2 linked regions of the Chlorogloeopsis sp. ULAP01 genome follow. The protein of the gene in region 1 binds, or shares a complex with, the protein of each later gene. Links are inferred from orthologs where the notes say so. Each region holds a gene or a part of one and is shown in the gene's direction. Other genes may lie near its edges.

The links.
Region 2: the proteins of tsaE (region 1) and tsaD are in contact, whole or in part, in a crystal structure (PDB 6N9A), measured with the Thermotoga maritima proteins. The link is inferred for Chlorogloeopsis sp. ULAP01 from one-to-one orthologs. Residues at the interface, in WP_004082108.1 of Thermotoga maritima: Leu37, Gly38, Lys46, Lys57, Val59, Lys60, Ser61, Thr63, Phe64, Thr65, Leu66, Met67, Val69, Pro71, Tyr82, Arg83, Leu84, Asp86, Asp88, Phe89, Asp93, Ile128, Asp130, Glu131, Arg134; in WP_004082750.1 of Thermotoga maritima: Cys10, Asp11, Arg49, His50, Leu82, Gly84, Gly135, Gly136, Glu154, Thr155, Leu156, Asp157, Asp158, Ser159, Glu162, Asp165, Lys166, Arg169, Leu170, Tyr175, Lys213, Thr214, Leu217, Tyr218, Gln221, Arg222, Asn324.

The regions. Positions count from the first base shown.
Region 1 is NZ_JAUDRH010000007.1:161,190-176,564, reverse strand. What follows is about bases 7,371-10,195. They hold tsaE (tRNA (adenosine(37)-N6)-threonylcarbamoyltransferase complex ATPase subunit type 1 TsaE), read left to right. Parts: upstream 7,371-8,463; coding sequence 8,464-8,928; downstream 8,929-10,195. Other genes in these bases: QUB80_RS15560 (hypothetical protein), read right to left, coding at 9,843-10,121; QUB80_RS15570 (gluconeogenesis factor YvcK family protein), read left to right, coding at 7,371-8,444. In the rest of the region: QUB80_RS15610 (hybrid sensor histidine kinase/response regulator), read left to right, coding at 1-1,080; QUB80_RS15605 (hybrid sensor histidine kinase/response regulator), read left to right, coding at 1,087-2,457; QUB80_RS15600 (damage-control phosphatase ARMT1 family protein), read left to right, coding at 2,568-3,791; QUB80_RS15595 (zinc-binding dehydrogenase), read right to left, coding at 3,844-4,791; QUB80_RS15590 (hypothetical protein), read right to left, coding at 4,847-5,074; QUB80_RS15585 (dienelactone hydrolase family protein), read left to right, coding at 5,061-5,891; QUB80_RS15580 (MGMT family protein), read right to left, coding at 6,015-6,326; crossover junction endodeoxyribonuclease RuvC, read right to left, coding at 6,345-6,836; more of QUB80_RS15570, read left to right, coding at 7,011-7,370; QUB80_RS15555 (M28 family peptidase), read right to left, coding at 10,625-11,758; QUB80_RS15550 (urease accessory protein UreH domain-containing protein), read left to right, coding at 11,962-13,188; QUB80_RS15545 (hypothetical protein), read left to right, coding at 13,595-14,230; QUB80_RS15540 (hypothetical protein), read left to right, coding at 14,248-14,421; UDP-glucose 4-epimerase GalE, read right to left, coding at 14,765-15,375. UniProt on the Escherichia coli protein: Required for the formation of a threonylcarbamoyl group on adenosine at position 37 (t(6)A37) in tRNAs that read codons beginning with adenine.
Region 2 is NZ_JAUDRH010000003.1:460,865-476,237, reverse strand. What follows is about bases 8,625-11,447. They hold tsaD (tRNA (adenosine(37)-N6)-threonylcarbamoyltransferase complex transferase subunit TsaD), read left to right. Parts: upstream 8,625-9,415; coding sequence 9,416-10,480; downstream 10,481-11,447. Other genes in these bases: QUB80_RS08290 (alpha/beta fold hydrolase), read right to left, coding at 10,499-11,447; QUB80_RS08300 (photosystem I reaction center subunit III), read right to left, coding at 8,625-8,920. Also shown: QUB80_RS08345 (hypothetical protein), read right to left, coding at 1-463; heterocyst differentiation protein HetZ, read left to right, coding at 667-1,857; QUB80_RS08335 (PatU), read left to right, coding at 1,850-2,821; QUB80_RS08330 (transglutaminase TgpA family protein), read left to right, coding at 3,093-5,417; extracellular matrix/biofilm regulator RemA, read left to right, coding at 5,946-6,212; gmk (guanylate kinase), read left to right, coding at 6,385-6,984; QUB80_RS08315 (photosystem I reaction center protein subunit XI), read right to left, coding at 7,194-7,712; QUB80_RS08310 (hypothetical protein), read right to left, coding at 8,039-8,212; psaJ (photosystem I reaction center subunit IX), read right to left, coding at 8,249-8,386; more of QUB80_RS08300, read right to left, coding at 8,423-8,624; more of QUB80_RS08290, read right to left, coding at 11,448-11,515; QUB80_RS08285 (hypothetical protein), read left to right, coding at 11,547-11,768; QUB80_RS08280 (hypothetical protein), read left to right, coding at 11,801-11,932; QUB80_RS08275 (hypothetical protein), read right to left, coding at 11,997-12,716; QUB80_RS08270 (GNAT family N-acetyltransferase), read left to right, coding at 13,033-13,584; QUB80_RS08260 (hypothetical protein), read left to right, coding at 14,136-14,300; and 2 more genes.

The DNA.
Region 1 (15,375 bases):
TTGCCCACGGGTGTTCGAGGTGATGAGAAGCGTTTACGCCAAGTGATTATTAATTTATTAGGAAATGCAATCAAATTCACCGAGCAAGGTAGTGTCACGTTCAAGGTAGGCACGATAGAAAAATCACCTCAAAACTCTTACAAAATTCGCTTCCAGATTCAGGATACTGGTGTTGGCATGAAACCAGAGGAATTAGAGAAAATTTTTATGCCGTTTGAGCAAGTGGGAAATACTAAAACACAAGCCGAAGGAACTGGGCTTGGCTTGGCAATTAGTCAAAAAATTGCTTTGCTGATGGGCAGTATGCTGGAGGTGCAAAGCGAATTAGGTCAAGGCAGCACGTTCTGGTTTGATGTAGAATTGCCCGAAGCCCAAAACTGGGCACATTCCTCTAGATCTGTTCGCCAGGGCATGATCGTCGGCTATCAAGGAGTAATCCGTAAGGTGCTGGTTGTTGACGATCGCTGGGAGAACCGCTCTGTTTTAAATAGTTTACTGGAACCAATCGGTTTTGAAGTAGTAGAAGCCATCAACGGGCAAGAAGGGTTAGACAAAGCTGTGACGGAGAATCCTGACTTGATCGTTACTGATTTAGTAATGCCAAGCATGGATGGCTTTGAGATGCTTAGACATCTGCGTCAGTTATCTCAGTTCAAAGATACGCCTGTGATTGCTTCTTCCGCGAGTGTGTTTGAAGCGGATCAGTTCAAAAGTGTGGATGCAGGTGCGAATGAATTTTTACCAAAACCAATCGAGGCTGAGAGTCTACTTCAGTTGATTCAACGTTACCTCAAATTAGAGTGGGTTTATGACACCAAAACTGAACCTGTCGCTACAGCAGCCAACATTGCTGATGACATGACTTCAGAAACTATCAAAGCACCTTCAATAGAAGATTTGCAGCATCTGAATCAGTTAATCGAAATGGGAGACTTGGATGAACTTGTAGAGGCTGTTGAAAAACTTAAAGCAGCAGATCCTCAATTGGCAGCCTTTGCTCAAAAAATCTCAAACCTTGCAGAAGACTGTGAATTGAATACACTCACAACGTTTCTTCAATCTTTAGTCAACAACTTTTGACAAATTATGCATCACTCAGCGACCGGATTTATTTTAATTGTGGATGATAACTCAACTAACTTGTCTGTGCTGTCTCAAGCGCTCAAACAAGTGGGGTTAAAAATTCGTATGGCGATGGATGGAGCCAGTGCCATCAATATTGTCCAGCAGCAATCTCCTGAATTGATTTTGTTAGATGTGCAAATGCCGGGGATGGATGGTTTTGAAACTTGTACCCGTTTAAAAGCAAATCCAGCAACTCAAACCATTCCAATTATTTTTACAACGGCGCTGGCAGATACAGATAGCAAAGTAAAGGGGCTGTCGTTGGGTGCAGTAGATTACATTACCAAACCCTTTGAAGAACAAGAAGTTCTTGCTAGAGTCAATGTTCACTTACAACTGCGACATTTGACTAAAACGCTGGAGGAGAAGAACGCACAATTACAGCAAGGGAATGAAATTCTTGAACAGCGCGTAAGTGAGCGAACTGCTGAACTCTCTCAAGCCTTGCAGGAGTTACAGCGATCGCAGCTGCATTTGGTTCAAAGTGAGAAGATGTCGGCTTTGGGGCAACTAGTGGCTGGTATCGCCCATGAACTCAATAATCCAATTGGATGTCTTGTAAGCAACCTCGCGCCAGCGTTTGAGTATGTGTCCGATTTAACGCAGATAATTGAGTTTTATCAGCAGTATTTTCCCGAAGCAACACTAAAGCTAGAGCAAACGCTAGGAGAAGTTGATATTGAATTTATACTACAAGATTTGCTCAAACTACTGAAGTCTATGAAATTAAGTACAGAGAGAATTAAAGACATCTCGATTTCTCTGCGAAATTTCTCGCGTTCTGATGCCACAGCCAAAGTGCAGGTAAATGTTCATGATGGATTGGAGATTACACTAACTATTTTGGGACATCGCTTGAAAGCTGTAGGCGATCGCCCAGCAATTGAAGTGATTAAGAGCTACGGGGAATTACCTAAATTGGAGTGTTATCCAGGACTGCTCAATCAGGTGTTTATGAACATTCTGGCGAATGCGATCGATGCTTTAGAAGAGGGACTAGGGACTAGGGAGTGGGGACTAGGAAGAGCTTTTCCCGATACCCAATCACCAGTACCCAATCACCAGTACCCAACCCCACAAATTCAGATTCAAACAGCTGTGGCAGATGAGTATGTTGTAATTCGGATTGCAGATAACGGTATTGGTATACCGCCAGAAGTTCAACAGAAGATGTTTGATTACCTTTTCACAACCAAAGCGGTTGGTAAGGGCACAGGAATGGGATTATCGATTTCTCGTCAAATTGTAGAGGAAAAACACGGGGGACAACTCAGTTTTATGTCTCAAGCAGGGCAAGGAACTGAATTTGCGATCGCTTTGCCGATTCGGTGACATTCTCCCCAAAACTACTCTGAGGGATTCCTGCTTCTGGTCATCAAACTGCTTATACTTCATTTATTCCTGTTTTTTGACCTGAATCTTTACAAGAGAAAATTTTGGTGATGAAATCACAAATTCCCAACTTACCCTTGCCAGCACCCCTTGTCGGATCAGAACGCGGCACTTTCACTGAGTTTACAGTCACTCAAAGAATGCCTGGAATTGCTCGCCGAGTTATTGCTGAAAACAATTTTTCACCTAACATTAATGAAAGTTTAGAAAACCTAGCCAATGAACTGCCATCGGGTTATTTATTACCTTTGGTAAATGATACTAATATAGATTTTGCAGCTTGGGATAAATATCTAGAACCATACAAGGGGCAACGTTGGGTAGATATTCCCTGGTTCTTTGCCGAAACTTATTTTTATCGGCTCATTCTCAACATTACTAATTATTTTCTTCCCGGTGAATGGCAAGGTGTAGATCCGTTCCAATTGCAAAAATCTCAAGGTTTAAACACATCTCTAGATGCAATTATCGCTCTAGGCACTCAAGTAACAAATTGGTTAGAAGAATCCCAAAAACCTAGTCAGATTCACCAGACTGCTTTGACTGCACTAATATATTTTGCACTTTGGGGTAATCGAGTTGACTTGAGTTTGTGGTCAGCCTTTGAGGCAAATCGCAGTCGTTTTGACATCGAAAGCCAAGAAGCTCATATTTTAGTAAATGATGTGTATAAAGTAACGAAGTTATTACTTAATCATCCAGGTAAGCGAATTGATTTTATCGTCGATAATGCTGGGTTTGAACTTGTTTGCGACTTATGTTTAGTAGATTTTCTATTAGGTAGTGGTATTGCTAGTCAAGTTAAGCTGCACTTGAAACCTCACCCTACTTTTGTTTCTGATGCCATGATTAAAGATGTAAACGATACAACAGAGTTTTTAGCAACATCTGGCTATGAAAAAGTTTCAGTTGTTGGTGAAAGGTTGCAAGCATATATGACAGCAGGGCAATTAGTTCTAGGCGATGATTATTTTTGGACATCGCCTTTAGCATTTTGGGAAATACCAGATTCACTCAAAAATGAGTTAGCAAATGCAAGTTTGCTGATTATCAAAGGTGACGCAAATTATCGCAGATTGTTGGGAGATAGGCACTGGGATTATACGACTAATTTTGCAGATATAGTGTCATATTTACCTGTTCCAATAGTAGCTCTACGTACTCTCAAATCAGAAGTAGCAGCAGGCATTCCACCTGAAGTTGTTGAGCAAGTGCCAAAATCCGATCCTGATTGGTTAACGAATGGACAATGGGGTGTGGTGCAATTTGTCTAAAAAAGTAGCGATCGCCTCTGGCGATCGCTCTAATTTTAGATGCCCTATGTGTCTAATCCGCGATATGCAATATCGCCTTTCCAGGAAAACTTCTGTCGAGCAGTTTTTGTGCTACATCAGCAACTTCTGTCCAAGAAGCTTCTAAATCGATATGTGGATGCAACTTACCTGCTGCTACCAAATTCACAAGCCTTGTTAATCCAATTGCTGCTGATTCTCGTTGTAGTTCGTGAAACAATATTAAGCCGTATAAACTCGCACCACCTGTTGCAAAAAAACGTTGTGCATCGAATGTTACCTCTGCTCCCCCAGAAACACCAAGTAGCACTGTCACTCCATTTTCTGCCAACAAGCCCAAAGCCGTTCCTAAAGTCTTGCCACCTACTGATTCGACAATCAAATGATAAGGGCCGTATTCACTAGCTGGTGAGAGTTCTTCACCAATGACAACATAATCCGCTCCGGCATTTTTAACAAAAGACTCATATTCTGGAGTGCGAATATGTGCTACTACTTGGGCACCACTAAGACGTGCTAGTTGAATGGCGAAGTTACCAACACCACCAGATGCACCTGTGACTAATACGGGGCGAGCCAAAAGCAAACCACCTTTGAGTAGAGCATGGTAAGCTGTTAAACCAGCTACAGGCAAAGTAGCAGCCTGAGCAAAGGATACTGATGGTGGTAATTCTGCTAGCGAGTGGGTTGGTACTGCTACTAATTCTGCCCAAGCTCCAGAACGAAGTAAACCGACAACCCGCGTTCCTTTAGCGAACCCAGAACCATCAGCAGCAGGGGTTTCTACTGTTCCCGCCAAATCCCACCCCGGATGCCAACCAGCCTCAGCAGTGGTGGAACGCTTCACCTCACCTCGGTTGAGAGAAATTGCCGCTACCCGGATCGTTGCTTCGTTAGCAGCAGGCGTGGGTGCATCTACATCACGCAGTACTAAACGCCCCTGCACATTAGGATCGACAACGACAGCACGTATTTTACTCATATTGAAGATGTCCTCAATTATGATACCTCTTGAGACATTATGGTAAGAATTTTCCTTAGGGGGCGATCGCTTTTTTGACTAAGCCTTGAACTTGGCTAATCGTTCCAAATTGCTCAAAAATATTAGGTAGATGGACATAATTAAACGTAAAATGCTTATGTCCAGCAGACAGAAGAGGACATGGGGATACGGTGAAATCGGATGACGTTCTTGCCCCTTGTCTCCCCTTCTCCTTGTCCCAGTCTTCCCTTCTGCCCTCTGCCTTATTTATGAAAGAAATCACGCGCCGCCAATTTATTGCCACTGCCACCCTGGCAACGGGTTTCGCTCTAGCAGTGCAACCAATTTCTGCCAAAGTCATCACCACCGATGCCAAAGGATTAATCGCAGGTGAAGTGAAAATTCCTGTCAAAGATGGCAAAATTCCTGCCTATAGAGCTATGCCTGCTACAGGCAAGAATTTTCCGATTGTGTTGGTGATTCAGGAAATATTTGGTGTACATGAGCACATTCAAGATATCTGCCGTCGCTTTGCTAAACTGGGATACTTGGCGATCGCTCCGGAAATGTTTGTACGCCAGGGCGATGTTTCCAACTTAGGCAGCATAGCAGAAATTCGCCCAATAGTAGCGAAAGTCCCTGATGCTCAAGTAATGTCCGATCTCGATGCCACGGTGGCTTGGGCTGTGAAGTCTGCTCAAGGTAATGGCGATCGCTTAGGAATCACGGGTTTCTGTTGGGGTGGACGTATTACGTGGCTGTACGCCGCTCACAATCCTAAAGTTAAGGCTGGTGTAGCATGGTACGGGCGATTGGTGGGCGATACAACCAAACTGACACCAAGGCATCCTGTTGATATTGCGTCTGAGTTAAAAGTTCCTGTTCTCGGACTTTACGGTGGCAAGGATACAGGCATTCCCCTTGATACGGTAGAAAAAATGCGCGATCGCCTCAAATCAAGCAGCAGTAAATCAGAAATTGTTGTCTATCCGGATGCACCTCATGCCTTTTTTGCCGATTATCGCCCCTCCTACCGCGAAAAAGAAGCTAAAGACGGATGGAAACGCTTACAAGCATGGTTTAAGCAGCATGGTGTATGAGTAGATAAGGGAATAGAGAACGGGGGACAGGGAACAGAGAATGGGGAATATTTATGCGTATGTACTTAACAGCAACTAGACGATTTCCAATCCAAAATCCAAAATTCAAAATCCAAAATCGTATTAGGGCTGCCATTGATACTGATGCAAATTAACCCTTCCTTTAGAGCTAAATATTATTCCTTCTTGTTCAAGAAGATATCGCTGTCTATGATCTCCGCCCTGTCGCAAAGGTGAATAAGATATTTCTCCCTTAGAATTAATAACTCGATGCCACGGTATATCTGATGAGCGTTCATCAACTTGATAAAGAGCGTATCCTACTAAACGTGCCTTGCCATAAAAGTGAGCTAAATCCGCTACCTGCCCGTATGTTGCTACTCGACCTTTTGGTATCTGGCGCACGATCGCATATATATTGTCATAAGTAGACATAAGAGTCCCGCTTGACTTTTACAATTGAAAACACGCTGTTAAAGCTACTGCCAAACCATCTGCTGCGTCATCTGGACGAGGAATTTGATCTAATTTCAACTCTCGTGCCACAGCTTGTTGAACTTCGTATTTTTCTGCATTGCCATAGCCCGTTAAAGCTTGTTTAATTTGGGCGGGAGTAAATTCCACATACGGCAAATTGTGTTGCGCTAAAACTAGCATAATTACACCCCGTGCTTGAGCAACTAAGATAGTATTTCCCATACGATAGAAGAATAGTTTCTCAATCGCTACCAAGTCGGGTTGCAACTCCTCAATCAAGGTGTGTAAATCTTCGTACAAAGTACGAAGCCGTTGTCCCATTTCCGTATCTGCTGATGTACTAATAACACCGTAATCTAGCATATTTATTGAGGTATCTCGTAACTGAGCTTGATTTTGATTACAGATAATTGCTCCAAATCCTAAGGTGGCTAGCCCAGGGTCTAATCCTAAAATTTGCTTTTCCATTAACTTTCAGATCCACGCTCGCCAGGTGTTATGTTACAGGGCAGTTTGACAAGTTTAACTCGACGCTTTTGGTTTCATGAAAGTGAAAAATGTAGTAATTTCACACTTGGACATGAAACCAGGTAGTGTAAATTCTCTGTTAACCATTGTTTGTAGTACTGCTCTTTTTTAGGTATGTCAATTGGTTTTTTCAGGCAAGCCCTTAACACTTTGCAACAGCAGTCGCGCCGTCGCACTCGCTATCGAGTTAACCAGTGGTTCAAGTGGTTATCCCCAGGACTATCTGTAAAACGTTGGTTATTAATTAGCGTTGGGGGTGTATTGCTAGCGTCTCTGGGGTTGGCGATTTGGGTTAAGCTAACGCCAATTTTTTGGACTTTGGAGCTACTTAGGGATTTTTTGACAGTTATTACTAACATCTTACCCAACTATATTAGCGGGCCTCTAGTTCTGCTATTCGGACTGTTGTTGCTTCTTTGGGGACAAACCCGCACGGTAGGTTCAATTACTAAAGTACTAAGACCAGAAGGCGATGAAGAACTGGTGGATGTGTTGCTTGCACACCGTCGGTTGTACCGAGGGCCAAAAATCGTCGTCATTGGTGGTGGTACAGGACTTTCTACGTTATTAAGAGGACTAAAACGCTATAGCGCTAATATTACTGCTATTGTTACCGTTGCTGATGATGGTGGCTCTTCGGGACGTTTGCGGCGGGAATTTGGTGTTTTGCCGCCAGGAGATATTCGCAACTGTTTGGCTGCATTGGCAGATGAAGAAAAGTTATTAACAGAATTATTTCAATATCGTTTTCGTGTTGGTGATGGTTTAACAGGCCACAGTTTTGGCAACTTATTCTTAACGGCAATGAGTGAAATTACCGGGGATTTGGAGCGAGCAGTTGCTGCTAGTTCCAAAGTACTAGCAGTGCGGGGACAAGTTTTGCCAGCAACCCTTAGTGATGTTCGCCTGTGGGCGGAGCTATCCGATGGACGCCGTATAGAAGGCGAATCAAAAATTACCGAGGCAGGAGGTAATATTGTCAAAATAGGCTGTACTCCCGCTAATCCTCCGGCATTACCCGCAGCTATTAAGGTAATAAAAGAAGCTGACTATATTATCATGGGGCCTGGTAGTTTATATACAAGTGTAATTCCCAATCTGTTGGTACCAGAAATTGCTGATGCGATCGCCGCTTCTACGTCACCCCGGATCTATGTCTGCAACATCATGACTCAGCCAGGTGAAACTCAGGGATACACTGTTAGTGAACACATTCGAGCAATTGATGCAGCTTGTGGTGGCAGACGCTTATTTAATGCTGTACTGGTACATAAAAGATCTCCTTCTGCCCGCGCCCTTATTCGTTATGCTCAACAACGCTCTCATCCCGTCTTTTTAGATCGTGAAGAGGTAACCAAAATGGAACGAAGGATCGTTTTGGCTAATGTTATGCATGAAGATGAAACGGGTTGTGTACGTCACGATCCCCAACGACTAGCACGGGTTTTGTTGCGATGGTACGGTGGAGTTCATCATGGAAAATGGGGAGATTGGGGGAAAAAGGACAAGGGACAAGGAGACAAGGGGAGAATGATTAATGACCAATGACCAATGACTAATGACCAATATGAAAATTTTGCTGCCAAATACAGAGGCTACGCGATCGCTTGGTATTACTCTCGGTCAATTACTTAATGCTGGTAGTGTCATTTTACTAGAAGGTGATTTAGGTGCTGGCAAAACAACTCTGGTGCAAGGCATTGGCGAAGGTTTGGGTATTACCGAAGCGATTGTCAGTCCAACTTTCACACTCATTAACGAATATACTCAGGGACGCCTTCCCCTTTATCACCTAGATCTATACCGCTTAGAGCCCGAAGAAGTTGCAGCATTAAACTTAGAAACTTACTGGGAAGGTGTAGAGGTATATCCTGGTATTGTGGCAATTGAATGGGCAGATAGAATGCCTTACAAACCACATACTTATATAAGTTTATGTTTGAAATATGGAGATGAAGGGACTCGTCAAGCCGAAATAACACCATGTAACTGTAGCATTAGCAAAGAAATTTCGGCTTTTGGTAAACATTGACATTACTAATGTGGCTATTTTTTTACATTTAAATATTTATATCGACCACTACCACGTTCTCCATAACAATTACATTCCATTGTTATTACCCTTACCAAAATATTGTTTCGATTGTTGCCAAAATAGATAATTCAGTATTAACATCTGCAAAAATCATGAGATTTATCTAATTTTTTGACTAATATTGCAGATGATTTGAGTATCAAGAAGCGAATCCAATTAATCCCAATAATAGCAGTTTTCAGAAGCGGGAACACAAATTTAAAAGTTAGCATAATACAATTAACACTAGGGTTTCATACACTGTAATCATGGTCGTTTTGTTCTTTTGCAGTGAGTGATTCCGTATTCATTCTCTACAAACTTTAGATAAGAGATCCGGATTCTCAAACACTGAAATTTATGAATACTAGTTAAGTGTGACTATTTCATTCCAATTCTTAAATCATTTGCTAAAGTTTATTCTCAGCTTTACTAGAACACCTTATTTCTACGTCCTAGAGAAAAATCAAAGCAAACTTGTATAAAATTGAAATTTTTTTCTAATTTATTTTCATACTTAGGGTTTTCAAATTAAGTTCGCTATTCACACATGAATAATATTTTTTGTCTTATAGCGTTTCCCAAGCAAATAAAGTACACCCCACCGCGCTATCGCGCACCCTCCCTCTAGCAAGGGGAGGGTTGGGGAAGGGTCATTTCGTACCTCACCAGAGTGGGAAAGGCTATAGTATAATTAAAAATAATATTAAAAAAAGAATACAAAATTTAGAATACTTTCCGAATAGACATGAAGAGTATTGATTTTTCCAGATAAATAAACTAAAAGCACAGCTATCCAACTTCTTATTAGAAGTCAGAAATCTTACAGCGCACTTTTTAGATTTAATTTGCTTTTTCTACTTCAAAAAGAATTACTGGTTATTTAAAATAATGGCTCGCTTCAGTAACAGGCGATGGGCTCCAGAATTATCAACATACAGAGAACTTTCTTCCTGATTCTGATTGATAACAGGAACTAAGAATTGAAGCAGCAATGGTGTCCAAATCCCAATGCATCCTAAAGTCAAAATTACTTTTAATACATTTATGTTACTTATACGAGCAATCTTTGGATTTGGCTTTGGTAATGCTTTTTTGCTACAAACCGTCTGGGCAGACCAGAAGTGTTCATCAAAATTGTAGTAACTCACCGAAAAATCCCCCTTGATTTGCTTACCTGCACATAAAATGCATTCGGCTTGATGCCTTATCCCTGGTATTGTATAAATTGAAGCTGTTCTGCGCTAGTGTCAGACGTAACAAATACAACTGTAACTTTAGTATGAAGATTTCGTATGACTAATGTCATGGACTATACATATTTATTATGAGTAAAGATTTGAAAATTCTTGTAACCGACCATCTTCCATTTGAATAATGCGATCGGCTATATCTAGAATGCGGGTGTCATACGTTATAAGTAAAACCGCGCAGCCTTCTTCTTTGGCTAGACTTTGAATGATATCAACTACATCTCGCCCTGAGAGCTTATCTGGGTAGTGATCTACGCGATAGCGATCGCAGCTCCCAACAAGGCATTGGAGGTGGAATCAGAAATATATACTGACTATGCTTTGAAGCGTTTAGGAGTTAAAAAATGAGTATTTTTGGAGATAAATCTGCTTCGACTCTGCTAGGGTATAGTTGGAGTAGTTCACGAATTTGATGTTGGTGTATCCAAAGCCTTTTTATTTTCTAATAAAATCGTAGTAGCATTGACAACAGCCTGTGCTGCTCCTGTAAAAAAATTACGGTTTATTGTCTTTGGTGTATCGCTGGGTTGGTGGTAGTGTGGACTGCGTAGATTGGCGGTATCTGTCACCAGTACTGCGCCTACTCCTTGAAACCAGAATGGAGCATGATCGCTACGTAGGGTATCTGGTGTTAGCAAGCCTTTGAGCGGAACTGGCAAGGTAAATATAGGTGGTAGAGAGACTGAAGGTTTGCCCCGCTCTGCTTTGGCGATCGCTACTTCTTGGTCTATTTTTTGAAAGGAATTGAGCAGTGGTAAGTGTTCTGTATCACCAACTACTGCTAAAAAATCACCTTTATCGCTGAGTGGTGTGATAGGCAAACCCGCAGGATACTGCTGACAGCCTGCTGTGTGGCAAGCGTAGCCAACCATATCCATAACAATGACGCCGCGCAGATTCTTCAACAAGTGTGCGGTTTTGGTAACAAAAGCTCTGCTACCCAACAATCCTGCTTCTTCTTTGTCAAAAAACACTACTTGTAAAGTTTTTGGTGTCGGACGAGAACCAAAAAGCCGGGCAATTTCCAAAAGCACAGCAACACCACTAGCATTGTCATCAGCACCGGGAGAGATTGCAACGGTATCGTAATGTGCTCCAACAAGAATAGCTCCTGCTTCTTTATCAGTGCCTTTTCGTTCTGCAAAAACATTTACACCGTCAGAGAACTTTTGCAATTGGGATTTCCAGCCTAATTTTTTTAGTTCCCCGGTAATGTAAGCACGGGTACGCGATCGCTCTGCATCTGTATAACGTTTAAAGTTTAAATTCTGAACATGGACAAACAGCTTGCTAGCTGAGACTTGGGGAGGGGAAGAAACGGAGAGGTTGAGACGCGGTGACGCGGAGAAACTATCAAAAACTTTCCCCGTGTCCCCACCTCCCCGTGTCCCCGTGTCCTCTTCCACCAAGTGCGGATTTTCAACTTTAATAGTTTCAATGACCGATGGTTGCTCACCTTGCCTGAGAAATCCGCTGCCAACAACTGCCGCACACGCTACTAGTATCGCCAGCACCAGCCAAATCCACTTTTTCATTTGATTTATCCGTGCCTTCCTGATTTAGGATAGCCTTTTAGTCAAGTTTGACAAGTTGTCTTTTGACAGAGTTAAAAATTTACTTTAAAGTTCCTCATGATTGGCTATGCCCAAGAAATTTTTCGCAACAACTGGGCTAGCTTAATTACATAATTTAGGAATTGCTAATCGTAAATCTTGTCGATTAGCCATTAGCCGCCAATATGCTAGATTATTTACTCATCATATCTTTGGGGTTTCTGGGAAGTTTTGGACACTGTTTGGGAATGTGTGGCCCTTTGGCTGTAGCATTTTCTCTATCCCATCAACAAAAAACTCCCAATTGGCAGCAGCAATTAACATTTCATACTTTGCTGAACTTTGGCAGACTCCTAAGCTACACCCTTGTTGGTGCTGGAATTGGTGCGTTAGGTTCGATATTACTCAAGAGTGGACAACTTGCAGGAATTGGTAGTGAATTACGCCAGTGGATTGCAATTGTCACAGGCATGATGTTGATTTGGTTTGGGCTAGGACAAATTAAACCGAACTTTTTGCCCCGCATACCAGTGTTGCACCCCCTGTTAAAAGGAAGTTTACACAACCGCTTGAGCGCGGGTATGGTTAAACTTTCCCTCAAAAGCAGATGGTGGACACCAGCAGTTTTAGGAATGACTTGGGGTTTAATGCCTTGTGGTTTCCTTTATGCTGCCCAAATTAAAGCCGCAGAAACTGGTAATTTGGAGATGGGTGCAGCAACTATGCTGGCTTTTGGCATAGGAACCTTACCTACGATGTTAGGTGTTGGTGTTTCTACATCGTTGGTAAGTAAAGACAGGCGCAGTCAATTGTTTCGGTTGGGTGGTTGGTTAACTCTTGCCATTGGTGTACTCACACTGCTGCGAACGGGCGACACAATGGTAGATTACACTGGACACGCCGCGCTGATATTGTTAATGCTGGCGCTGATTGCTCGTCCTGTGAGCGGTTTGTGGGCTGCACCCTTGCGTTATCGTCGTGCTTTGGGAGTAGGGGCTTTTGTGCTTTCTGTTGCTCACACTACCCACATGATAGAGCACTCACTGCAATGGAATTTTGCTGCTTTCTGGTTTTTGCCGCCAGATTTTCAGTGGGGAATGGCTGCGGGTGTAGTGGCACTGGTGTTGATGACTCCCGCCGCATTAACGAGTTTTGATTCTTTACAAAAGTTTTTCGGTAAGCGTTGGCGGCAAATTCATCTTTTGAGTATACCGGCTTTAATCTTGGCTGCCATTCATACAATTATGATTGGCTCACATTACCTTGGTTCTTTGCGATTAAATGATTTCAACAAATTAGCGTCAGTATTGTTGGTAATAATTACTTTTGGTGTATTAGTAGTGAGAAATCGCTTTTTTTGGTCGATACTATCTTTAGAAAAATTTTATGTACCCTTGAGTAAGTCACGTTAAATTTATACAATCTTGATTTAAATTAAAATAAAAAAAGGCGTCTATATATTGATGAAAAATATACAAGCACCTGGGCAAATTTAATTTGGAAAATGGTCAAGTCTTACGCACAAGTCATGGAATAATAAACCGCAGAGGACAGAGAGAACAGGGAGTAAAGAGAATTTTAGAGTAATTTTCCGTAAGTCTTAATGGTGATAATCTGACAATAACAAATGTTTAAATAATAAAATACAAAAAATAATTTTAAGAATCCTTGTTCGACTAAAAATTTGCTTGTATGGCAAGAATTTTGTAATGATATTCTCATGCTTAAAAATCAGTGTTTCACAATCAGGGAGAATTTGATTTGCCGTTTTCAAAAGCAGTCGTATTTTCACTCTCACTAGAGACTACTGCCTCCACAATGCTCAGACAAAGTTCGTTACAAAACACTTCTCGACGCTGCCATGTAACGGCAAAGTATATATTATTGCTAGTCTTGTTTGTTGATTTTCTTTCTCATACTTCTGCCGCATTTGCCCATCAGGTGAAAACGACAGGGGATGTGGGTGCAATTCTCCACATAGAACCAAATGACAATCCTCGCGCTGGAGAACGGACAAAAGCATGGTTTGCCTTGACTCGCAAAGGCGGTAGGGTGATTCGACTAGCAGAGTGTAATTGTCAGTTAAAGGTTTATGCGGAACCTCACGCATCTGGAGAACCTCCTTTGTTGGAACCAGCTTTGCAAGCATTGACGGCGGAGCGCTATCAAGGAGTACCTGGAACAGAACTCACCTTCCCTCGGCAAGGAACTTACCAACTACAACTGCGTGGTAAACCCAAAACAGGGGCAAGTTTTAAACCTTTTGAGTTAAAGTTCAATGTCACTGTGGCAGCTGGTAATGAGGTGTCAGAAAATTCGCGAGGTACACAGGATGGAAATCAGAATTTTACACAGGCACGAACTTCTGGTTTGCCACTTTGGGCGATCGCTTCTTTTGGTTTGATTGTAGTTGGCGTTTTTCTTGCGGTAGTACAACAATTAAATAGAGAGTAGGTATAAATAGAAGGCAGATGGTGAGCCACTGCGGTGGTGAACCAGCACTCTTGGCGGGTTTCCCTCCGCAGGTGATACCATTTCACTTTTTGAGTGATTCATATTCAACCCCTCCCAACCTCCCCTTAGTAAGGGGAGGTGCCGTAGGCGGTGGGGTACATCCATATCAGCCTTTTCGTGAAATAGTATGACTGGCGAAAGGGTTTCCCGGCATAAAGGAGCCAGCGCGTTGGGCGGCTTTGCCGACTTGTAGACGCCCGTCAGGGCGGCTTCCCGGAGGGTAGCGACTGGCGTGAACTGGCGAACCCGAAGGGCTTCAAGGTAGAGTACCTGTAGGGCAGAAGGGAAAAGGTTATTTCCGTCTGCTTTTTAGAAGTTGGCATTTTATATTTAATTATGTCCACCTACTTATGGCTTTGGCGTGGAATAATCAAGCACCAATAAAAAGGCATCCACAAGGGATGCCCCTACCATTTAAGTACTCAGGCAGAATTAATTACACACATTGTTTTGCTGTTCCCTGTTCCCTATCTGTTATTGATGTCTTTTTTGATGCCACTGCCATGCATGAGTGATAATTTCTGGCAGGGCTGAGTACTGGGGTTGCCAACCTAAAATTTTTCGGGCTTTATCGCCACTACCAATCAAAGCTGGTGGATCTCCAGGGCGGCGATCGCACTCCACTACTTTAATATCCTTGCCTGTAACCTGCTTGGCGGCTTCAATCACTTCTTTGACTGAGAAGCCGTTGCCATTTCCTAAGTTAAAAATTTCGCTGTCGCCGCCTTTTAATAAATATTCCAAGCCCAAAACGTGAGCATCTGCTAAATCGCTGACGTGTATATAATCTCGAACACAAGTACCGTCAGTTGTGGGGTAGTCTGTACCAAAAACTGAAATAGATTCGCGTTTACCTAAAGCCGCTAACAACACCAAGGGAATCAAATGAGTTTCTGGATTGTGATCTTCTCCTAACAAACCATTTGGATCTGCGCCGGCGGCATTGAAATAGCGGAAGCGCACTGATTTGAAATCATAGGCGACATCAAAATCAGAAAGAATCTGCTCTACCATCAGCTTGGTAGCGCCATAGGGATTGATCGGATTTTGAGGATGATCTTCTGGGATGGGTACAATGTTGGGAA
Region 2 (15,373 bases), on another replicon or contig:
GATTAGGTTGCAGTAATTGTTTCACTAGATTTTGCAAGTCAACGCGCTTGATTTCGATTTCGCTTGTATTTGTTTTAGACGTGCTAGTACTACGGTCAAATTTAGTATTTAAAAAAACTATACTATCTACGGGTTCTAACGCCATTAATTGAAACAAAATGTGGGTGACAGGCATAGGGGTAGCCATTACCTGAGGGTCAAGCCCAGCACCATAAGAAGCGGGAATATCCTGTAAGGTAGAAAAAGCATATACGACCCGCTTTTGTTGTTGTGGATTTCCACGGTTGCTCAAGGTAGTTACAACCCACTCCTGATCCAGGTTTTGGAGAATATAGTAGTTAGAGTGGCTTAACTGTTGAGCGATCGCACTGAGAGCGGGAGCGATAGCCGCAACCAGTTTTGGTGTTCTACCATCTTTTGGTGCATTTTCAATCAACAATTGAATTTGTGCTTCTAAATTCATAATTACCTGTAACGGCTTTTCGGTATTGGCAATAACTTCAATGGCTGTGCCAACAATCAAACAATAATTGGGAATCGTAAATCCAGCCACATCCTTAAGTTAGGATTACCTGCGTTTAGCTTACACGCAAAGCTCCTAACCCAATACTCCTAGCCATACAGGTTGTAAATGCTTAATTTTAGGGACACTTTAAACACGAGATGATAAAATCAGCCGCAACCACAACTATTCAGGGAGAAGTTTCTATTGGCGTGGAGGCGATATTTCCATTCCTATTTCAAGAACTTCAGCAGTCAACCAAAGCTTCTCAACAGAACTGTCGCGCAGTAGCGATGCGGATTGCAGCTGAAGTCTACCGGATTTGCCATGAAAGCAAACGCATTCAGGCTTCCGGTTCTGTAGAAAACTCAGCAATGGCTCTAGCTAAACATCGCCTGCAACAGTGTCTGAGGTACTATCAGTTGGGTTCAAATCGGGGTAGGGTTGAATTACACAGTACATTAAGTGCAATTATTTATCGCTACATCAATCCGCCCCAACGACAATTGAGCTATCAGGGGCGACTGACAGTTATTGAAGATTTTCTACAAAGTTTTTATCTAGAGGCATTAAATGCTTTTCGGCGAGAGAATCAACTAGAGGCGAGCTATCGTCCTCAGACACTGCTGGAACTCGCAGAGTACATGGCATTTACCGAGCGCTACGGCAAGCGACGAATTCCCCTGCCAGGGCGTCAGCAGCAATTAATCATCCTCCGAGCACAAACGTTCTCACAACAGCAACCCCCAGAAACTTGTGTAGACATAGAGCAAGCCGCAGAAGGTAGTGGAAATGAAGCCGATGGCTCTTGGGAAGATCCAGCAGTACAGCAATTACGAACTGCAATGGCGACACAACCAGAACCAGAAGCTCAAGAAGAGACATTGCGATCGGTTGTGATCACAGAATTAATGAATTATCTGGAAGAACGGCAACAGAATGATTGTGCTGATTATTTCGCCCTCCGACTTCAAGATTTATCAGCCCAGGAAATCGAGACTATCTTGGGTTTAACCCCCCGTCAAAGAGATTATCTACAGCAACGCTTTAAATATCATTTAATTCGATTTGCTTTATTGCATCGTTGGGAATTAGTTCACGAGTGGTTGGAAGCAGATTTGCACACCAACTTGGGTTTAACTCCCCAACAATGGCAGGTATATACTGAACAACTTGACGAAAAGCAGCGGTGTTTATTAGAACTGAAGCAACAGGGACAACCTGATGAAAGAATCGCTAAAACTCTAGGATTGTCAATGGCACAACTTCAGAAACGCTGGTTTAAAATTCTTGAACAAGCTTGGGAAATTCGTAACTCCCTAGTATCCGGATCGGGTGCTTCTACTAATGAATAGTGACTCAGAATCCTTACAAAACTATTTTTTATCTTGGTTATTGACAGATTCTGACAACCCAAGAGATTTTAATAAAGTAGAACGTAAGGACACCCACGGAGCGGAAAACCCTCTCCAGAGAGCTACTGCATTTCCAAGTAGTTCTCAAGAGTCGGAATTAAAGCTCCAGAACTTTCGATTGGGAGAAATTCCTACTGTGCAAGAACGTTTTCAAGCTGTTCTCAAACGTCGGCTCCAAAGTCAAACTGAGAGCCAACCACCTTTATTTCCTTGGGAAACTCAAATCACGGACTATCCGGAGTATTTAGACGAGCCAGCTGTTGTATTAGTTCCTACTTGGGGGTGGGCAGCACAACAGTCGAATCTCGATCTGCCAATACTTCTACCGGATAGTATTTTCCGGCAATTGCTTGATAAATGTCAAGCATTGATAACATCTTCGTCGCTGTTAGGGCCAAAATTAATTCAGGCTGTAGAAAACTTTTTCCCTAACGAATTCCAAACATTAAACAATTTGGCTGGAGTGGTGCTAACAGGTGCGACTCGTAGTAAAAAAATCAAGTTGCCATCATTGGCAGGCGACTATGCGGATTTACAGCCACGCCAGCAGATGTTGTTGTCATTGTTGGCAGCAAAACAACTGCTAGAGAGTCTGACTCTGTATGTTTCAAACACTGAACCTTTAGTCAGACAATGGCTAACTAGCTTAGGTGTTTTAAACTTGAGTGTAGAATACCAACTTCAAGGTCAAGTAGGTACACTCAGGGTTCAAGGTGATTTACCCTCCAAAGGGTCAATAAAAATTCAAGGAAATGGCTCGCAAATTAAAGCACAGAGTTCAACTCCAGGTTGCTTGAGTGTCGAACTAGGTGGCGTGCAGCTCAACCAAACTTACACTCTGACAATAGAGTTGAAAGAAATAGATCAACAGCCATTGTCGTTTGTGATTATTCCCACCTCGTAGCCGAAAAGTGCCATCGCTAGCACTAAAACTGAATTTAAAGCTATTGTTGTGAGATTTAGTATCATCCTGGTTCTAAAACCAAGTTAATTTTTTAAGAAACAGTTATTAGGGCGTCTACAAGCAGCTGCAATGAAAAAGCAACTTTTGATGCGAGGGAGTACGGTGTATCTCACTCGCATTGTGCTAGTACTGTATCAGTAGTGTTGACACAGTTACTGTGCTCAATATCACCATCAGTTGCTTTTTAATCACAATGTTTAACTTTTCCAGGATGAGTTCGCTTTGGCGTCTACCTTTTGGTAATAAATGGCGGCAAACAATGTCGCAGTCGCCTTTGGCAGATGTTGAAGATTCAATTACCTTCAGGGTGCTAGTGCTAGCGTTGGTAATTATGGGTGTTGTGGCAACGGATATTGCCGCAGAGACTAAATTCACTTTGTGGGCATTACCCTTGAGTTTAGTGGGTGGAATTTGGAGCTATTACCGTCGCTGCGATCGCAATATTTCGGTCAAATTCTGCATTGCCATTGGAATGTTAGTGGCACTAGGTGCTTTTTTGGGGCGATTGGTGGGAGAATCAAATGATACGCGACTGGCTTTGGCAGAATTATTAATCCAACTGCAAGTACTGCACTGTTTTGATATGCCCCGTCGCAAAGACTTGGGTTATTCAATTGTGATCGGGCTAATTCTATTAGGGGTGGCAGCTTCGCTCAGTCAGACTTTAGCGTTTGCTCCCATACTGCTATTATTTTTAGCGATCGCCCTGCCGACTTTAGTGCTAGATTATCGTTCCCGGCTCGGTTTAGAGAATTTAAAGACTGAGCATGAACACTTCCAACAGAGGAATTCCCAAAAATCCGGGAATTCCTCTTTTAATTTTAGATTTCTAATTTTGAATTTTTTGATAGTTGTTGGACTCGGTTTAGCAATTTTTGCTGTTTTACCCCGCTTGCCTGGTTATCAGTTGCGGATGTTTCCAGTCAGTTCTGCGATTAACGTCAAAGGTAATTTTACAGGGCGTAGCATTATCAATCCCGGTTATGTGCGCCAAGGGAAAAATCAGAATCAAGGCAATGGTGGTAACGGCACAGAAAACGGCAATGGTGGTGGCAAACCGGGACAAGTAGATGATAGTTTTTATTACGGTTTTAATAGTCAGATGAACCAAAACCTGCGGGGTGAGATGAAACCCAAGGTAGTGATGCGGGTGCGATCGCAGGTAGAAGGTTTTTGGCGAGTACTAGCATTTGATCGTTACACAGGTAAGGGATGGGAGATTTCGCGCAATGAGCAAGTCAAACGCATCAAGCGATCACCTTGGAGTTATCAAATTTTTCTCAATCTACTAACCAGTATTGCTAAAACCAAAGAAGTAGTGCAAACTTATACGGTGGTGTCAGATTTGCCTAACTTGATTCCAGCAATGGCATATCCCAAAGAAATTTACTTTCCGACACCAATCATTGCAGTAGATCCAGAAGATGGGTTGCGAGCACCTGTAGGATTATCAGAAGGCATGACTTACACTGTCATTTCCCAAGTGCCGTACCGTGATCGGACTTTGCTAGGAAAAGCCTCGACTAAATATCCACAAAGTTTTAAAGATTACTATTTACAAATACCCTCAGAAATCGCCGAAAAAGTACGCAAACGTACAGAAGAAATATTAGCTAACTACAATCAACAAAAGGTAAGTCAGTCAAATAAATCGCTAGATTCTACCTATGAAAAGGTTCTTTATTTGGCTCAGTACTTAAAGCAAAACTATCAAATTCCAGACAATCCTTTAGACTTACCTTATTTAGCAGAAAACGAAGACTTAGTAGAAGCTTTTTTGTTTAAGCACAAAGGTGGTTATCCTGACCATTTTTCCACAGTGCTGACGGTGATGCTGCGTTCTATTGGTATTCCCGCTAGGTTAGTAGCCGGGTTTGCATCTGGAGAGTTTAACGCGTTTACCGGGATGTATGTCGTCCGCAACACCGATGCTTATGCAATGACAGAAGTGTATTTTCCTAAATACGGCTGGTTTGCTTTTGATCCTATTCCCAATCATCCTTTAATTCCTCCATCTATAGAAGAAATTCAGACTTTTAGTGTTTTGCGTCAATTTTGGAATTGGATTGCTGGGTGGTTACCATCTCCGGTAACAGGATTACTTAACAATATATTTAGGATAATATTCACCTGGATCAGCAAAGTTTTTTATTGGTTTGTATCACTATTCTTCAAAGGTTGGCTGGGAATTTTCACGGGTTTAATCTTGGCGACAATCATATCTTTTTTAGGTTGGCTGGCTTGGAGTCTGTGGCGAGAATGCTTCCATCGCCTTGCCTTGAGAAAATTACCGCCAATGGAAAACCTTTATCAACAAATGCTGTTGTGGGCAAATAAAAAAGGTTTAAGCAAGCATCCTGCACAAACACCGCTTGAGTATGCCAAAGTTTCATATCAACATCACTCAGTAGAAACAGCTGAGGTAATAGATGACATCTGCCAAGCCTACGTTAGCTGGCGTTATGGTGGTTATAACCCTGATTTGCACAGACTGCGACAAAGATGGCAACAAGTCAACTCGCGCAGCGACAAGTGATATTATCTCCGTCAAAATGCCCATCATAAAATAACCTCACCCCAGCCTGCTCTTTACCAAAAAGAGGGCTGGAGTGAGTTAGCGTATAAACAAATCGATTAATGCCTTGAACTAGAGAACAATTGATTGCAGGAAAGCACTACAGCCGATTGAATCTTCACAATTAGACTGATGAAATTATTTTCTCTTTTAATGTGACCATAAATCAGCGTTTTTGTGAAGTAATTATATATTCTCTAAATGTCTAATATTAATTTATTTGTATTGTACTTGTTAGGAAACTAATTAAATAGTTCAAGTTGAAGCATTGAATTTGTAAAACCTTTTAAATAGCTTGAATGGTCTTATTTTACCTATATCTTGAGTATGATTTTTAGATGAATTATCTGAGAAATAGCTAAAAAAAGCGTTTCTTATTTAAAAACAAAAGCTAAGGTGAAAATAGACGTTGTAAGTGCAATTTTTTGGGGATAACATGGAAATTAGTTATTTATAAGCTTCTCACACCGCATTTGGTGTCAGTTTTTTATGGACATTCAGTTAATCAACATCGGTTTCGGCAACATTGTTTCTGCTAACCGAGTAGTTGCCATTGTCAGTCCAGAGTCTGCCCCGATTAAGCGGATTATTACAGATGCACGAGATCGAGGCCAACTTATTGACGCAACTTACGGTCGCCGTACCAGGGCTGTAATTATTACTGATTCCAGCCATGTTATTCTTTCGGCGATTCAGCCAGAAACGGTAGCGAATCGGTTTGTAATTTCCCGCGATCATCATGTGGTAGATAATTAAATTAAGGTGGGTTAAACACTTACCTCTATTGGTGCGGTATCAGCAGTAACATGTGAATTAGACAAGTTTTTGTCACTCATGCTACAAAAACCATTAGTCAACAGTCTCTTGCCAACTCCAATAGACTAATGACCAATGAATAGTTTTATTGATTAATTCACAGGTTAAGCGGATGATGCAAGTTTTATTCTCTAAGAGTGGTGCTAATACCAAAGAATGCCCTTCCTCTGGCAAGCTAATTGTCTTGACAGGGCCTAGTGGTGTAGGTAAAGGTACTTTAATGCGATCGCTTCTGCAGCGTCATCCAGAACTGTATTATTCTGTTTCTGCTACCACTCGTTCTCCTCGTTCGGGAGAAGTAGATGGCAAGGATTACTACTTTATTAGCCGCAGCAAATTTGAACAATTAGTAGCGGCTGGTAAATTTTTGGAATGGGCAGAATTCGCTGGTAACTATTACGGTACTCCCAGCGAACCAGTGATTGACCAAATTTGTTCTGGCAAATTGGTTGTTTTAGAAATTGAGCTAGAAGGTGCACGACAAATTCGTCGCTCCTTTCCTAGCGCTCTTAGTATATTTATTCTGCCGCCGTCTTTTAATGAATTAGAGAAACGGATACGCAGTCGGGGACAAGATTCACAAGAAGCGATCGCCCGCCGTTTACACCGTGCTCAAGAAGAAATCAATGCTGCCAATGAATTTGATATTCAAATCGTTAATGACGATTTTGAAACAGCTCTCAATTCTATAGAAGCAGTTTTGTTTGGTTAGTTATTTACTGCTAAAGAATCACCTGATTCTTTTTATGAAAAACTCAAAAAGGACACAAAGAAAAAGCAATGCCTGATCTCTGTGTCCTTTAGTTTTTGTTAGTAGGGGCGGGTTTATTATAGATACTTTATTCTCACAAAGAGAATGTGGTTAAAACCTGCCCGTACAGTAATTGGTGATTTACCACTATCTACTAACAAATCACTAAATTAACCAAACAAACCTTGAATTAGTCCCAAATTGGTAGTTAAAAAGTAGGCTGTTACTGCACCGCCAATACCACCAATTAAGAAAGCACTAGCAAAACCATTCCAGCCTTCATTGGATTGGAAAGCTTCAGGAGGATTCGGTATAGTTACACTCTTAACTGGCTGAGGAGGATTGCTATTAGCATAAAGAGATAAGGCACCAGTCAAAATCACAATTAAGCCCAAAGCTCCAAGTAAGCCAGCTAAGTTAGCATTAACCGTGTTCCGCAGCGGGCCTAATTTAGCAAAGGGGCCAAAAATCCAGTAACCATGAGCCATGCCTATTTCTAAACCCCTTCTAAAGGTAGTAATTCCAGGGCGATAGGCTGGTAAGTTACCAATGAACCACTTCACAAAGGGAGAAGAATTAATTGGTGTTTCTAGGTTCCCAACTTGTGGATCGCGGAATGCTGGAAAAACTACTTCCCTATTTCTGGGATCGCTTGGAGAATTTTTTGATGCATCAACTGCTTGCGCCATATTTGATTTTCGCCTCTAAATAATATGGTGGCAACATTTTATATTAATAATAATCCTAGTTTGATATGTTATTTGAACGTTAAGTTTAGAAAAATTAATTTAGTTATCTATATTTATTTTTAAGGATGTGAAAAGTTTATGCTGTTTCCAGCATTACAAGATTAAAAAAGAAAATTTTTTACTACCTATTGTGAATTAATTCTTTTTAAATACTGCTGTTATATAATTATATAGTTAGTAGTTAATAGTTAGTAGCTGATTGCTATTAGTTTTGACAACCATCCACTAACCCTCCGGGTACTCTACCTTGAAGCCCTTCGGGTACTCTACGAGAAGCCGCCTTCGGCGTCTACGCCAGTCACCTGTGGAGGAGGACAGTCCGTTGCCAACAGAAGCGCCGTACGGGGGTTTCCCCCGTTGGGGCGACTTCGGAGGGTTCCCCCCGTTGTAGGAACTGTCCGTTGGAAACCCTCCCGCGGTGCTGGCTCACCACTAACCACTCATCATTATCTCAACTATGAAAAACCGTTAGCAATTTATGGTAACGGATGGAAAAGCAGGTCAGGAAAAAAGCGATTAAATTCAATTAAAATTCCTGCTGTAATGAACAGCCAGATTGTTGTGATTACTGGTGCTGTACTCAGAAACTTTAAGAAAGGACTTTGGTTACTCATGAATTAATCTCCAATTAGTGAATAAGTACAGCTAAACTAACGTGGTGAAACAGGAATTTCTTCATCTTTTGCTGTTAATTCACCAGAAAGCAACTCTTTAATTGCTGCTGCTGGCCAAGCAAATCCGGATAGCATAATTGGCAATGCCAAAGGAACTTCGATTTGGATTTCTTTTTGTTCGACATCGCCTCCTTGTTTCTTGATTGTTTGTAGATAAGCGCGACCTACCCAACCAATCCAGCCTGCAATATACAAAAATAGAATGCTGGGGATCAAAAAGTCGCCAGCACGATCCAGACGACCATCAACAATCAAGTGAGGTAAACCTTCTGGGCCACATAAAGCCTGAGAATAACGCTCAAATCGCTTTTGACCAGATTGTGGATCGGCTGTAGTATTGCGAGCAACTTGTGCTCGCTGTTGGAAAGCAGGAGATTCACTACAAGGAACGAGATCTGCCCCTAGTGCTTTCGCAGACGGAGCAAAGTTAAACCAAAGAAAAATCGCTAAAATCAAAGCAAACAAGCGTCGCATGGAATTGTTTCCTTTTCTGACGAAACAAATATATTTCTTGTACAAAACGAAGCGGCTTGTACAATTTTGATTTGCAGAACTATCAAGTCATTATAGTTTCATAAAATATCGGTAAAAGCTGAGATTACCTTTATTTTATGTTTATGGGATTTATACCCAATGGCTGAACCATGACAGCCTTTTTCTAACTGCGGTGAGCAAGAATTGTGTCCATTTCTAACTCACTTTTTGGGCAGCATCTTTAATTTTAAAGACTAATAGAAATACAAAGTTTCCATTTTGTCTTTTTGTGAGTTTGTGGAGGGGAATCCACAATTAAAACAGGATCAACTAGGCTTTTGACAGAAGTTAATCTGATCAATATGCCTGTATTTCCTGTTATTTTGTCGGGTTTTGAGTCTAAGGCAATCATACTCTTGCCTGTGAACCGAGTAAAGTTGAAGTAAATAAAAGTTAAAGTTTCTCAAACTAGTCTTTATTAGGCGTAACTGTGTAATGACAACCGTTTTAGCAATCGAAACCAGCTGTGATGAAACTGCTGTCGCAATTGTTAGCAATCGTCTACTGAGAAGTAGTATCATTGCCTCTCAGATTTCTGTTCATAGTCGGTATGGGGGGGTAGTGCCGGAAGTAGCTTCAAGGCAGCATTTAGAAACAATTAATGAAGCGATCGCTCAAGCAATGGAACAAGCCCAACTTGGCTGGGAGGAAATTGATGGAATCGCTGCCACCTGTGCGCCTGGGCTAGTGGGGGCATTGCTGGTTGGCTTAACTGCTGCCAAGACTCTAGCCATGCTGTACAATAAGCCATTTTTAGGCGTTCATCACCTAGAAGGACATATTTACGCGACTTATCTGAGCGAGCCTGCACTCAATCCTCCTTTTCTGAGCTTACTTGTTTCCGGTGGACACACAAGCTTGATCTACGTTAATGATTGTGGTGATTACAAAACTCTGGGTGAAACCCGTGATGATGCTGCTGGTGAGGCTTTTGATAAAGTAGCGCGTCTATTGCAATTGGGGTATCCAGGTGGCCCTATTATTGATCGTTTAGCGCAACAGGGAAATCCCCAGGCATTTAGCTTGCCGGAAGGAAAAGTTTCCTTACCTAGTGGCGGGTATCATCCCTATGATGCAAGTTTTAGTGGTTTAAAAACAGCTGTATTGCGGTTGGTACAGCAGTTGGAAAAACAGCAGAAACCTGTACCAGTAAAGGATGTGGCAGCTAGTTTTCAGGATACAGTAGCCCGATCACTTACCAAACGAGCGATCGCCTGTGCTCTCAACTACGGTTTGGATACTATTGCTGTTGGTGGTGGTGTAGCAGCCAACAGTGGTTTAAGACAACACTTGCAAACAGCAGCAGCAGCCCACAACTTGCGCGTATTATTTCCCCCCTTAAAATTTTGTACTGACAACGCCGCCATGATTGGGTGTGCTGCGGCCGATCATCTTAACCGAGGACACATATCTCCTTTGACACTCAGCGTCCAATCTCGACTGGGGCTGACAGATGTGATGCAGTTATATCAACAAAAGAACTTAGAACACACAACTTAAGTAGTTTAGAATATCAATTCATTCTGCATTCTTATTAGGTATAAATATTTTCTCCTTGTCCTTTTCTCTCCCACTCTCCACCGCAGTCTCCTCGTCAACTTTCTCACTGTCTCCTTCTACTTGAGTTTGCACAGCAACAATAGAAACAATATGAGCTGCAACCACATCCGGTTGCTCTAACATTGCTAAATGTCCACAATTAGGAATTTCAATAACATTGTCACCACAGTATTGAAATAACTGATGAAAACTAGCTAAGTGACGGACATACTTTGGTTCCATCACCTTATCTTCAGTACCGGCTAAGAAGTAAACTGGCTGCTTCAGTTGGGATACAAGTTGAGGTAAGCGGTTAATTTCTTCTTCGGTTGTGGAGTCTAGCAGTGTTCCCAGGGCTGCTTCTGGGTTGGCTACAACAAAATCGATTACCCGTTGACGCGCCCAATGACGTTCCAAAGGACGCGCCACACTTACCCTGCTAAAGAGCAAATCAATCAAAGGTAGTTGCCAGAGCCAGCGAGGACGAATCTGCAAAAATCGTTGTCCAGCCGAGCGAAATTGCTCAAAAGCTTCTTTAAGATAAATACCACCACCTGCGTTGACACAGATTACTCCCTGGACGCGATCAGGGTTTTGAGCAGCTTCCCAAAGAGCGATCGTCCCTCCCAAGGAGTGACCAACGAGCCAAGCACTGGTAATATGAAGCTGTTCTAACAAAATTGCTAAATCCCGTGCATAAGCAGCTGGCGTATAAAGAGAATCAAAGGGATCAACAAAATCACTGCCATCATTGGAACTCAGGTAGAAAGAAGTTCCTTCACGAGTAATATCTGTTTTCCCGTTGGGCTGAGACTCACCAAAACCTCTTAAATCATAAGATAAACATTGAAAAGTAGCAGACAGACGGGAAATTAAGGGTTGCCAGTATCCACGGCTGTTGAGCCAACCATGAATAAACACTAGAGTATGAGGGCAGGACGTAGGAGCTGTAAGTTCGTATGCGTGTGGAACGCCCAAGATTTCGATGGTAGCCATACTTCTATCGTACCCTTAAGAGCGAGTGCGATTGAAGAAAGTAAGTGGTAGTACTCTGTCAACCAAGAATTGGCGAGTTGAGGTAGACGCACCACAGAACACAAGACACGGGGAGATGGGAACAGAACTACTAATTACTGTACGGGAGGCAGCGCGCCCTTGCGGAGCCAGTGCGGTGGTGAGCCAGCGCGCCCTTGCGGCTTTGCCGACTTGTAGCGACTGGCGTAGACACGAAGTGGATAAGCGAAAGTAAGGGTTCCCCGGCATAAAGGAGCCAGTGCGCCCTTGCGGGTTAAGCGCGTTGTAGACGCCCAGAGGGCGGCTTCCCGCAGGGTAGCACCTGGCGTCACCTGGCGTCGGGTTAAGCGCGTCGAGTGCGACTGCCGTGCGGGTTTAAAAGATAATTTATCAGTTTGAACGCCAAGATAATCAGCAAAACCCACCCCCACTAACTAATGACTAATTACTAATAACTATTGACTCACTTGCCTAACAATCTTTGCTTTACCCCTTCAGCAATTTTGTGACCTAGATATTCTGGAATCAGACTTTCATTTGGCCCTAACAAATAAAGTATTAGGCGTGTGCGTCCACGCCAAACTAGCAAATTGGCATTCACGACCAAAAGGTCTTCTTGCCAGATAGCATACATCACCTTGTAAAAGAGTCCCGGTTGGTTATCAGCTTCAATTACTAAAGCAGGAAGATGAAAGACCGGATCGACGTAAAATTCTGTTTGTACTTGCTCTAGACCTGTATCAAGATTGAATTCTACCGCTAGCATCTCTTCTACTTCAAATCGTCCTGCTAAAGCTTCTCGAATCGCCCGACAGACATTTTCTGAAGTTTTCTCGCTCAGAACTTTGCTGCCACGAGAAACGAGGAGCTTGATAAATACCAACATCGGCGGTTTAATCTGACCATATAAACTCAAACCGTGAATCGTTAGTCCGTAAGCTGCCAGCACACCAAAAATATCGCTGAGGAGAAACGACTGATTGCGGTAAGCAAAATGTAAAGCACTTTTACTACCTTCTTGTTTGAGCTCGATCACGGCACGTCTAGATTTATATAGGCGATAGGCTAACCGCAAATTTTGCAGTTGAATCTCACTGCTGACAAATTGTTCATAAAACTGAGGGAAAGCGCGGTTAAAGCGCTTTAGGAGTTCTAATGTAGAAGATTTTAAACCAGAAGCCATCTTTGGGTGTAAGCCTTACTTGCTGTCATCAAACCGAAAGCGTTCATAGCTGTTATATACAATTGTGTAATGTACAATTTTGTCTTGGATTGTGATCCCTTTGGTTAATTTCTCCTAGCATTTACTACAAAATGCTAAAGTTGAAAATGATTGGTGTGAAATCAGCGCTTTCTGAAATACAGACCATTGCAAATTCCAACAACACTTAATTTAAAGATAGAAGTGTTAGGGAGCAAAAATGGGTAGTTCAGTAAAACGTTAATCAACACTCTTTCATTAGAAACCAATTCAGTTATACTACCCGAACCACGCTGGCATGGGTTTTTGGAAAACTTGGTTTAGTACTTCTGAACCGTTCACGACAACAAAAACAACTCCTTTTGAAGAGCATACAGTAGAAGCTGCGAGCAACTCTGGTGCCACTAGCGTTAGTGGAGCTCCTTCGCAGGAGGCTCGCATTGTTTTTAGCACAGAACGAGATATTGATTTATACGAACTTGAAGAACTCTGTGATGCCGTTGGTTGGTCGCGTCGTCCTTTAAGAAAAGTAAAAAAAGCTATTGAGCATAGTTTTCTCGTTGCCTCAATGTGGCAAGTGCGAGGAAATCAAAGGCGGCTCATTGGTTTTGCCCGTGCTACCTCAGATCATGCGTTTAACGCTACTATCTGGGATGTGGTAGTTCATCCAGACTTCCAAGGCCAAGGGCTGGGTAAAGCGTTGATGAAATATGTGCTTAAGAAACTTAGGGGTGAAGAAATTAGTAATGTTACTCTGTTTGCCGATCCCCATGTTGTAGACTTTTATCGAAGTTTGGGTTTCATGTCTGATCCAGAAGGCATTAAAGGAATGTTCTGGTATCCCCAATAACTTCTACATAACAGCAGCTATTGGTGTCATCAGTTTCAATCACGCTTGCAGAGATTTTGAAGTACGAAATTTTTAGCACAGGCTTTACATAGTGATAGTGGTTGACAGACAATCAACTTGCTTATACTCTTTAAAAGAGTGCATATCTTCTGCTGTGCAGTTTCTCTGATAACTGGCTGCTAATGCCAAATCTGTTGTAGAATAGTGAAACCGGGATGTAGCGCAGCTTGGTAGCGCGCCTGCTTTGGGAGCAGGATGCCGCAGGTTCAAATCCTGTCATCCCGACTTAAATAAAATAATTTTTTACAACTCTAGAACTGGTTATCAGTTCTGGAGTTTTTTATATTCTCTAAGGAAAAAACAAAACTTGACTATATTTTAATTTTGGATGGCTGAAAAAAATATAAGTAATTTATAATTCCTAGAAGATGCGTATTTTTACTTCACGTATTTTTGGCTAATTTTAAAAAAGTCTATTAAATTAACAAAAATAAAAACTAAATTTTTATAGCTTTGATAATCTTACGTCAGATTTAACACATGAGTTGATTATGATGGATGGAACTATTTACTATCCTGTAGAGTCAACGATGCCAAGTAAAAGCAATAAAATGGCATTTGTCATCTCCAGTAGCGGAAAATTTCTCTTCGCCTGGAAGCAAAATACAACAAGCATCTATCTACAGGATTTTGAAGTCAATCTCAAGGTGAATTGACAAATCCAAGCACAATCAACTAGCGATCGGGATATCATAACTGAAACTAGTTGGTGCTGTGCCAATTTTATTGTTCATGTGACTTGATTGAAGTATTGATGCTAGGAGAAGTCATGAATTCATTGGTTCGCTGGGGTACAACATTAGGTTTGGTGGGGAGTACTCTGCTGTCAACTTTTTTAAGCGGAAATGCCCCAGTACTAGCATTATCAGAGCAAAAAATAAAACAAATACTGGATCAAGTACCAGTATTTTTAATCACAAATCCTCAAGGGTTGCCACTCAGCCGCCCCTTAGAAGGACAAAATGCCCAAAAAGGCAGTTCGGTGACAGGTGTTTATATGAGCCAGCAAGAAGCTCAAACTTTTGTCAACCAGCTACGGAATGCTCCAGAAAAAGACCCAAAACAAGCAGAAATGCTAAAAAGTTTACAGGTAACAGCAGTGCCGTTAGGAGTAATTTATCAGCAATTACAAAAAACTAAAAATCAGCCAAATCGCCTATTCTTTGCTTTCAAACCCGTAGATCGGGAAATTCAAGGAGCAATGGAATTATTGCGGCAAAGCGGTCAAGATATAAAACAGTTTAGGAGCGTACCTATTTTTCTTGTGAGATTCGCACCAGATAAAGGGTATGTCCCAATTGAATTGGGTTCTGATAAAAAGGAATATATTCCTCTGTTTACAAGCAAGCAAGACGCCGACAACTTGTTGAAGCAGGTGAAGCAAAAGTTTCCTAAAGCCGATATCCAAGTAGTGGATGTTGATGGAATTATAAAAACCTTACAGGAGAAAAACGACAAGTGGCTGGAGCAAGTAGTATTTTTCCCGTCTCCAGAGGCTAGACAGTATATCCAGTCACTTCCTAAAAATAGTGCTTCTAACCAAGCACCACCTGCTCAACCGAAAAAATAACTACACTCAGTTATCAGTAAACAGTGAACAGTTTTAAAAATCAGAGTAATGAATAGAAAAAAGCAAATTTATTTTCCTGGTTCAAATTCCCTACACTTTAGCTAGGGTTGATTAACTGATAACTGATCACTGATAACTGTTAATGTATGGCAGAAAAAC